2 linked regions of the Desulfatibacillum aliphaticivorans DSM 15576 genome follow. The protein of the gene in region 1 interacts with the protein of each later gene in a pairwise test. Links are inferred from orthologs where the notes say so. Each region holds a gene or a part of one and is shown in the gene's direction. Other genes may lie near its edges.

Region 1 (4,605 bases):
CTTGGTTATTTTTTACAATAGATAATTTATCTCTACTGAAAAAGGAGTAGCATGATGAGCAATGATTGCAAAGGAAACTGCAGTTCACGTGGTAAAACCATAAAGGGGTATTGTGGAACATGCGGAAAAGAGACAACTTGGGTCTACTGCCCGGAAACTTCTAGAAATTATGCAGGCTGGCGATGTCTTGGTTGTGGCACTTTTAGGCGTGGATAAGAACGTGGGGAGATCCTAAGCGGTTAGCCCTGGCAGAGCAGTATCCTGCCAGGGTGCGTGAGCACATGGTGTAGAACCGTGGAGGTAATGGAATTTGGAAACGTTGTAAGACCGGAAGTCTGGCCCAATGCCAACAAGAGCAGGAATTCAACCGGGGCTTTCCGCCCGCCGAACATTCTCAACCCCGAAAATCTCCCCGGCCGCACCTTTTGTTGCTAAAGCAACCCAGGCAACATACTGCCGTTGCCTGGACCACCCTAAACAGGGGCAGGGCAAGCCCTGCACCCTACATAGCCCATGAAACCATTGCGGCTGAATTTGGCGTGTAGGCGCAGGCCCCCCTGCCTGCTTAGGGCGTGCTTCGCACGACCAATAGGCGCCCACAGGGGGGCGCAACTACAATGTAACAAAAACCGGAAAGGATGAATTCGATGTTAGCGGCAGGCCCCCGCCGCATGAGAAGAACAACGCCGCCCCAAACACTGGCGGGGCAAGCCCTGCCTTGGGGCGCTGACGCCATTTCCGTTAACTGTCTGTTAATCCAACTCAATAAAGGTGGATTCCACCGGGCCGTCAAGAAGCAGGATGGAATTGATGTGCACCCGGAAGAATTCCGTATCCTCCTGATCCAGCAGGGGCTTAAGGCGAGGATGGAGAATTAGAAAGGCCCGCGTCAATTCCATGAGATCCCTGGGATCCTGGGGGCCGTAGGTTCCTGTGACGGTCAGGGCCTGGATGTTTTCGTCCCGGCCTTTGTCAAAACTGGCCCGGGAGTCCACCATCACGCAAACATTGGGGTTGGCCTGCATGTTTTTATGCTTGGCGGAATTCTTGCCCGTGACCATAATCAGGGCGTTTCCCTGGCGATCCAGCATATAGGCCATGAGGGAGCAATGGGGCTTGCCGCCGGCGTCGGTGGCCAGGACGCACATATTCTCCCTGGCGAGTAGATCGAATATTTTTTCCATGATGGGCGATTAACTCTTATTTTGTTTGCTCAAGACCCGGACTCCCCGACTTTGCCTTTGAGCTCTTTTTCCAATGCTGCGAAAAGATCCTTTTTTCGCTGCTTCTCGTCTTTGGCCTGAACTGTGATATTAGCCATGCGCTCGGCCTGCTTTTTGGCGAACTTTTCCACTTCGGCTTCCATGTTATTGCCCTGAGCCGCCTTGGGCAAATCCTCCAGCGGGGCGGGGTCCTTAATGTAAATCCGCTCGACCTCGCCCGCCAGGACGTTTTTCAATACTCCCATATCTCCAAGTTTATTACAAATATTTTGAACTTCCTCGGCTGAGTACCCTGTGACCTCGCTGATCTGGGAAACCGTGGGAGGGACCCCGAACTTATGGTCGGCGATGCGAGCTGCGGCCACTACCAGATGCGCTTTATAATAGGGCGAGTTGCGGTCCATGATTTTTTCCTCTATCCGGTCAGGCGATTCTTGACATCTTATCCAATGATTAGGTAGCATCCAATCAAAATTTTTGTCAATAATTGACCGTTTAACAGCCAAAGAAGATTTAACCGAGGCGCTGACTTAACGCGCCCTAAAAAACCTCATGATCGGAGGAAGTCATGACTCAAATACTGGAAGTAACAGCCAGGGAGATATTGGACTCCAGGGGAAACCCCACCGTGGAAGTGGATGTGTACACGGAAAGCGGCGCCATCGGAAGGGCGGCCGTGCCCTCCGGCGCGTCCACGGGCACGCGGGAGGCCCTGGAGCTTAGGGACAAAAAATCCAAGAGATACGGCGGCAAGGGCGTTGCCCAGGCCGTGAAGAACGTGAATGAGATCATCGCTCCTCTGATCATCGGCATGGACGCGGCGGACCAAGCGGCCGTGGACCTGGCCATGCTGGACGAAGACGGCACGGAAAATAAATCCAAGCTGGGCGCCAATGCCATATTAGGCGTGTCCCTGGCCACGGCCCGTGCGGCGGCGGACGCCTTTGGCTTTCCTCTGTACCGCTACCTTGGCGGCGTAGCCGGCCAGACCCTGCCCCTGCCCATGATGAACATCATCAACGGCGGCGAGCACGCAGCCAACAACCTGGACATCCAGGAATTCATGATCATCCCCAAGGGCGCCAAGACGGCGGCCGAGGCGGTTCGCATGGGCGCCGAGGTTTTCGCCAACCTGAAAGCCATCCTGAAAAAAGGCGGGCACGCCACGGCCGTAGGCGACGAAGGCGGCTTCGCCCCGGACCTGGACACCAACGAAGAAGCCTTCAAATGCATCATGGACGCTATCAAGGCGGCCGGATACAAGCCGGGCAAGGACATTGTCCTGGCCATTGACGCGGCCGCCAGCGAATTCTGCGTCAAGGGAAAATACGAACTCAAGGGCGAAGGCAAAAGCCTGACCACCACCCAGATGATCGACTACTATGAGGAAATGATCTCCAAGTACCCCATCGTTTCCATCGAAGACGGCCTGGCCGAAGGAGACTGGGACGGCTGGGAGGAAATGACCAAGCGCCTGGGTTCCATCCAGCTTGTGGGGGACGACATTTTTGTGACCAATCCCGCCATTTTCAGGAAGGGCATTGAAAAGGGCGTGGGCAACTCCATTTTGGTCAAGCTGAATCAGATCGGGTCCCTGACCGAAACCCTGCAGACCATCGACCTGGCCAAACGCTACGGATACACCACGGTGATTTCCCATCGCTCCGGCGAGACCGAAGACACCTTTATCTCCGACCTGGCCGTGGCCGTGAACGCCGGCCAGATCAAGACCGGCTCCCTGTCCAGAACGGACCGGGTGGCCAAATACAATCAGTTAATCCGCATTGAAGAGGACCTGGGAAGAGCCGCGAGCTTCGGGACTCCTTTTGACAAGATCACGGATTCCAAAAAATAATCGTTACCTGCGGGGGAGGCGGACTGCCTCCCCCGTTGTTTTCTCGCAAGAAGCCGTATTATTGAGGACTGCATGAAAATTTTTTCCGGACGCACATTGATTTGCACCCTGGCCTTTTTCTCCCTGACCGCCTTCTCCGCCCAGGCTTACGTCCTGCCCGCCGAACAGGTTTTGGAACTCATGGTCAAAGCCCAGGGGCCGGCCAAAGGGCTTTCCGTAGCCGAACAGGTCGTCGTGTATCCGCCGCCGGAAATTCAACCGGAGCAGGCTGCGCAACCTGAAACCGATGCGGCTGCGTCAGGCATTGAGGGCCGGGAAGGCGGAGCTGTTGGGGAAAAATCGGCAGAAACGCCTCCTCCGGCCCCGTTGACTTTGGAAGGTTCTGTTTCGTATCAGTTTCCGGACAAATTCCGGGAGGAAATCAAGTATCCTCAAGGCCTGGGAATTTTAGCGGTGTCTCCGGCCGGAGCGGCCAAGGTGGAAAACAATTATCTGATCTCCGAGTTTGAGGATCAGTACGACCTGTTCAAGGAGCCTTTGTTATACCGGAACGCCCTGCTGCTTATGGAAAGGCTGAGCCTGGCCGGGGTGAGAACGGACGTGTGCTCTTTGGGATACTGGCAGGGCAAGGCGGCCTATGTGATCGGCGCCCAATTCCCGGACGAGACCGTCCCGCAGCTTTGGGTGGAAAAAAACACCTTTTTGCCCATCCGGTTTATCGTCACCCGCACCGTGCCCGGCAGGAGTCAGGACAGCCTGGAAGTGCAATACAGCGACTGGCAGGGCCTGCTGGTGCAGGACGGCAAAAAAATCCTCCACAGGTATCCCGGACGCATCACCTTTGTGTCCAACGGGCAAATGATCAGCCAACGAACCATGGTGAATTACGCCATGAACCCGTCCTTCCCGCCCGAGTCCTTTGATGTTTCCCGCATGAGGCGGGCTTACGAGCCGGCGCCTCATCTTATGCCGAAGGACCCCGTCTCCGAGGAGATGCAGGGCGTTCACAACGCCTTTGAAGAATTCAAAAAGACCATCGGACAGGACGGCAAAAATCAGTAGCCCGGCTTAGGGATTCACTTTTTCCGCCAGCTTGGGAACGACCCATCCGCCCAGGCTTTTTTCCAGTTCCATGGCGACCGCAATGGTTTTGTGGTCGTTTCCCGGCGTCCCCACCACCTGCACTCCCACGGGCAGGCCTTTTTTGCTCAACCCCAAAGGAACCTGCGTGGACGGAAATCCCATGACGTTGATGATGGCCGTGTACACGAAGTTATCCAGCAGCATGAGCGGCTCCAGGTGGCGCGGAGCGGGTTTGCTGTAAGAGGGATAGAGCATGACGCCGTCCGGGCCGATTAATTCGATCAATTCCCGCCGCAACTCCCGCCCCATCTTGATAAATTTTTCCGTAGGCATGGGAATGCGCTCTCCCAAAGCCAGAGCCAGGGCGGGCAAGGTGTGGTCCGACGCCCTCAAGGCCCATTTGAACAATTCCCAAAACACGGGAATGCGCTTGCCCTGCCCCAG
Region 2 (3,606 bases), on another replicon or contig:
ACAAAGGGGAAATCCTGGCCGCCGACCTGGAGCCGGGTAAGCTCAAAAAACTTGAGGAGGAAATGGCGCGGCTAAAGGTTTCCATTGTCACAACGCGTGCTGTGGATTTTACTGGGGAGCGTTCATTGGAGCCCCAAGGCTTTGACAAGGTTTTGGTGGACGCGCCCTGCACGGGATTGGGCGTAATTCGCCGCAACCCGGATTCCAAATGGTCCAAGACCCTGAATTCCATCCACAAGCACGCCAAACTCCAGGGGATGATCCTATCCCGCGCCGCGGAGCTTGTCAGGCCCGGGGGCTTGATCCTATACTCGGTTTGCAGTATGGAACCGGAGGAAACGGACGGCGTTATTAAGGCTTTTTTAAGGAACAATGAGGACTTCACCCTGGAGCCGAGTCCTTTGCCCAAGGATGGGGATCAAACCATGCTGGACGAGCATGGCTGCATGCGAACCTTTCCCCACAGGCAGGGTATGGACGGCTTTTTTGCAGCACGCATGAGGCGTCGAGCATGATCAAAAAACTGCCCAGGCTTCTGATATACATTGTGATTTTTTTTGTCGTCATGGGCGGAAGCGCCTATCTTTCCCTGCGCTTTCTGTTCGGCTCCGCCGACACGGTGACGGCCCCGGATCTTGTTGGCAAAGACGTGGTGTACGTCCTGCAAACCCTTTCCGCCATGGGCCTGAACACCAAAGTGGCGGGCATGCGCTATCATCCCACGATTCCGGAAAACAGCGTGGTTTCCCAGGACCCGGAGCCGGGCAGGGAAATCAAGAAAGACCGGGATGTGCGCATCATTCTGTCTTCCGGGCCGGAAACCCTGTCCATGCCCAGCCTGGTGGGGTCGGATCTTCGCAGGGCGAGAATTTGGATCGAGGATAACGGTCTGAACCTGGCCTGGATCACCAGGGTGTACGACGACGCTTTGCCAGACACGATTCTAGCCCAAGAGCCTTTGCCGCCCGACTCCGTGGCGCGCGGTGCGGAAGTCCGTTTGCTGGTGAGTCAGGGCAAACGCCCCAAGGCCATGATCATGCCGGATTTCTCCGGTTTGAACCCGGAAGACGCCATGTTACTGGCCGAACGCTGGGGCTTCAAGGTGAACGACGTCCGGGCGGTGAACAAGGTGGACCAGCCGCCCGGAGTAGTGGTTGACCAGTATCCGGCGATGGGGTATCGCATTCTGGAAGGCCAGGGCATAGAGCTTACGGTCAATCGGCCCAAACCTAATGACAACCAGAGTATAGGCCGAAGCCAGGGGCCTGGGTTTGTATCCTTCCGCGTGCCTCCGGGATTCTTGAAGAGCCATATGGAGCTTAAGGTCAGCGTGGGAGGCGGCCTGCAGGTCCTTTACGACGAATATGTTAGTCCGGGAACCCGGTTGTGGTTCCTGCTGCCGGACAAGGACGGGGAGTTTTTCCTGTACCGGGACGGCCGAATAATCAAGCAAAGCCGTGAAATATTTTTTTATGGGAGACTGAAAAAGTGAAAATTATAGCACCCTCGATTTTGTCCGCGGACTTCGCCCGCCTGGGCGAGGAAGTACAGGCTGTTGAAAAAGCTGGAGCCGACTGGATTCACGTGGACGTCATGGACGGCCGGTTTGTGCCCAACATCACCATTGGCCCCGTGGTCTGCAAGGCGGTCAACAGGGTGACGGACCTTCCCCTTGACGTGCATTTGATGATCAAACAGCCGGAACTGTACGTGGAGGATTTCGTCAAGGCCGGGGCGGATTACATCACCATCCAGGTGGAGTCCACCACCCATCTCAACCGGACCGTCAACCTTATCCGGGAACTGGGCGCCAAGCCGGGCGTGGTATTAAATCCCACAACGCCTTTGTCCTCCCTGGAATGGGTGCTGGAATACGTGGACTTGGTTATGCTCATGAGCGTCAACCCGGGTTTCGGCGGCCAGAAGTTCATTGATAACAGCCTGCGGAAAACCGAGGAATTGGCTAATATGATCCAATCCAAAGGCCTGAACGCGCTCATCGAGCTGGACGGGGGCATTAATTCCAAGACCATCAAGTCCGCTTCCGACGCCGGGTGCGACGCCTTTGTGGCCGGTTCGGCTATTTTCGGCAGCGAAGATTACGCGGCGACCATCAAGGAGTTCAGAACCCTTTTGGGTGAGGCTTAGCCGGTTCGTTATATGGGCGCCGCGGCGTGGGGGCGGGGTTCCCTGCCCAAGTGGATCGCAGGGCGTATCCGTCCAAAATCAGGCGCCCACAGGGGGGCGCCGCTACATAGCGATGCGGATGCAACTATCTATGTAGCTTCAGGGCTTGCCCTGCCAATATTTGGTTGATTTTAATGGACTTTACGAACTCTATTCAACCTGCGCTGCAGCCAAAGAGACGTAGGTTGGGTGGTTCTGCTGCGATGATGGTAATTGAAATCAGCAGGTTATGATTTGATTATACGCCAGTGAACGCCAAGGCGTTATGCAGGTTCACCCAACAAGAATGAACCTAACGCCTTAAAATAACACCGATATGCATTCCCACGCAAAGCATGGGAACGAGAAAACTCACGATCTTAAACGTCAAACGTAGATTTGACCCCAATTTGGGGGAGGGGGCTATGGCAAATACGAACAAACCCGTCATACTGGTCCTGAACGGTCCGAACCTGAACATGCTGGGCAAACGGGAGCCCGAAGTCTACGGCTCCACCACCCTGGATGAAATCAATGAGGGCCTGATAACGCAGGCGGAGGAATTGGGCCTGGAGGTTCAATGCTTTCAATCCAATTCCGAGGGCGCCCTGGTGACCAAAATCCAGGAGGCCTTTCAAAACGTGGACGGCATCATCATCAACCCGGCGGCCTACACCCATACCAGCGTGGCCATCCGGGACGCCTTGCTGCTGCATGACGTTCCCATTATCGAGCTTCACCTGTCCAATGTGTACAAGCGGGAAGAGTTTCGCCACAAGTCTTTTGTTTCGGGTGTGGCAACGGCCCAGATGGCGGGCTTCGGCGCCATGGGTTACAACATGGCCCTGCAGGCTATGGCTGACATGGTGAAAGGCGGTTAAAATGCCGATCGTCGCTGCTTGACCCTTGCTCAATCGTTAAAGAGGCCTATTATTTGAAGCGAGGCTGCGGTCCTCGACTTTTTTTTCCATGGATCCATATTTGTGAGGCTGTTATGATTGAGGATGATGAACATTTGACGGAGCTTATTAACGCTCTTACCCAGGCGAAAAAACGACGAATCCTGGTCCAGATAGGTCGCCAGGACCTGGACGGAGAGGATTTTCTCTTCCACGGGTTTATATTGGATTTTTCCCGGGAGCACGTGCTCATCCAGTTGATAAGCGACCGGTTCGACCTGGACGGATACGAGGTGCTGCGGACGGAAAACATCACCTTGCTGGATTCTGAGTTCGAACACAGGCGATTTTTGGAACGGGCTCTGGGCATACGGGGTATGCGGCCGATCCCTCTGGAGGGCATTGACCTCAAAGATACCCGCTCCATGTTCCGGTCCGTTGAAAAGTTATTTCCCTTGTTGGTTATTCACAGGGAATGGGATTCGGACGGAGAGTGCGAGGTCGGGCGCATCAAGATGGCAGCAGACGAGTTTTACACCCT

The links.
Region 2: the proteins of eno (region 1) and rpe interact in binary tests that used the Escherichia coli proteins (3 or more experiments, as listed by UniProt). The link is inferred for Desulfatibacillum aliphaticivorans DSM 15576 from one-to-one orthologs.

What each region holds. Positions count from the first base shown.
Region 1 is NZ_AUCT01000018.1:65,752-70,356, forward strand. The notes cover bases 1,068-3,934. They hold eno (phosphopyruvate hydratase), read left to right. Parts: upstream 1,068-1,791; coding sequence 1,792-3,078; downstream 3,079-3,934. Other genes in these bases: G491_RS0115870 (pyridoxamine 5'-phosphate oxidase family protein), read right to left, coding at 1,068-1,184; G491_RS0115875 (helix-turn-helix domain-containing protein), read right to left, coding at 1,214-1,627; G491_RS0115885 (hypothetical protein), read left to right, coding at 3,151-3,934. Outside these bases: more of G491_RS0115870, read right to left, coding at 753-1,067; more of G491_RS0115885, read left to right, coding at 3,935-4,140; G491_RS0115890 (amidase), read right to left, coding at 4,147-4,605. UniProt on the Escherichia coli protein: Catalyzes the reversible conversion of 2-phosphoglycerate (2-PG) into phosphoenolpyruvate (PEP). It is essential for the degradation of carbohydrates via glycolysis.
Region 2 is NZ_AUCT01000006.1:198,661-202,266, forward strand. What follows is about bases 319-3,318. They hold rpe (ribulose-phosphate 3-epimerase), read left to right. Parts: upstream 319-1,488; coding sequence 1,489-2,148; downstream 2,149-3,318. Other genes in these bases: rsmB (16S rRNA (cytosine(967)-C(5))-methyltransferase RsmB), read left to right, coding at 319-515; G491_RS0107035 (PASTA domain-containing protein), read left to right, coding at 512-1,492; aroQ (type II 3-dehydroquinate dehydratase), read left to right, coding at 2,592-3,047; G491_RS0107050 (hypothetical protein), read left to right, coding at 3,161-3,318. Also shown: more of rsmB, read left to right, coding at 1-318; more of G491_RS0107050, read left to right, coding at 3,319-3,606. UniProt on the Escherichia coli protein: Catalyzes the reversible epimerization of D-ribulose 5-phosphate to D-xylulose 5-phosphate.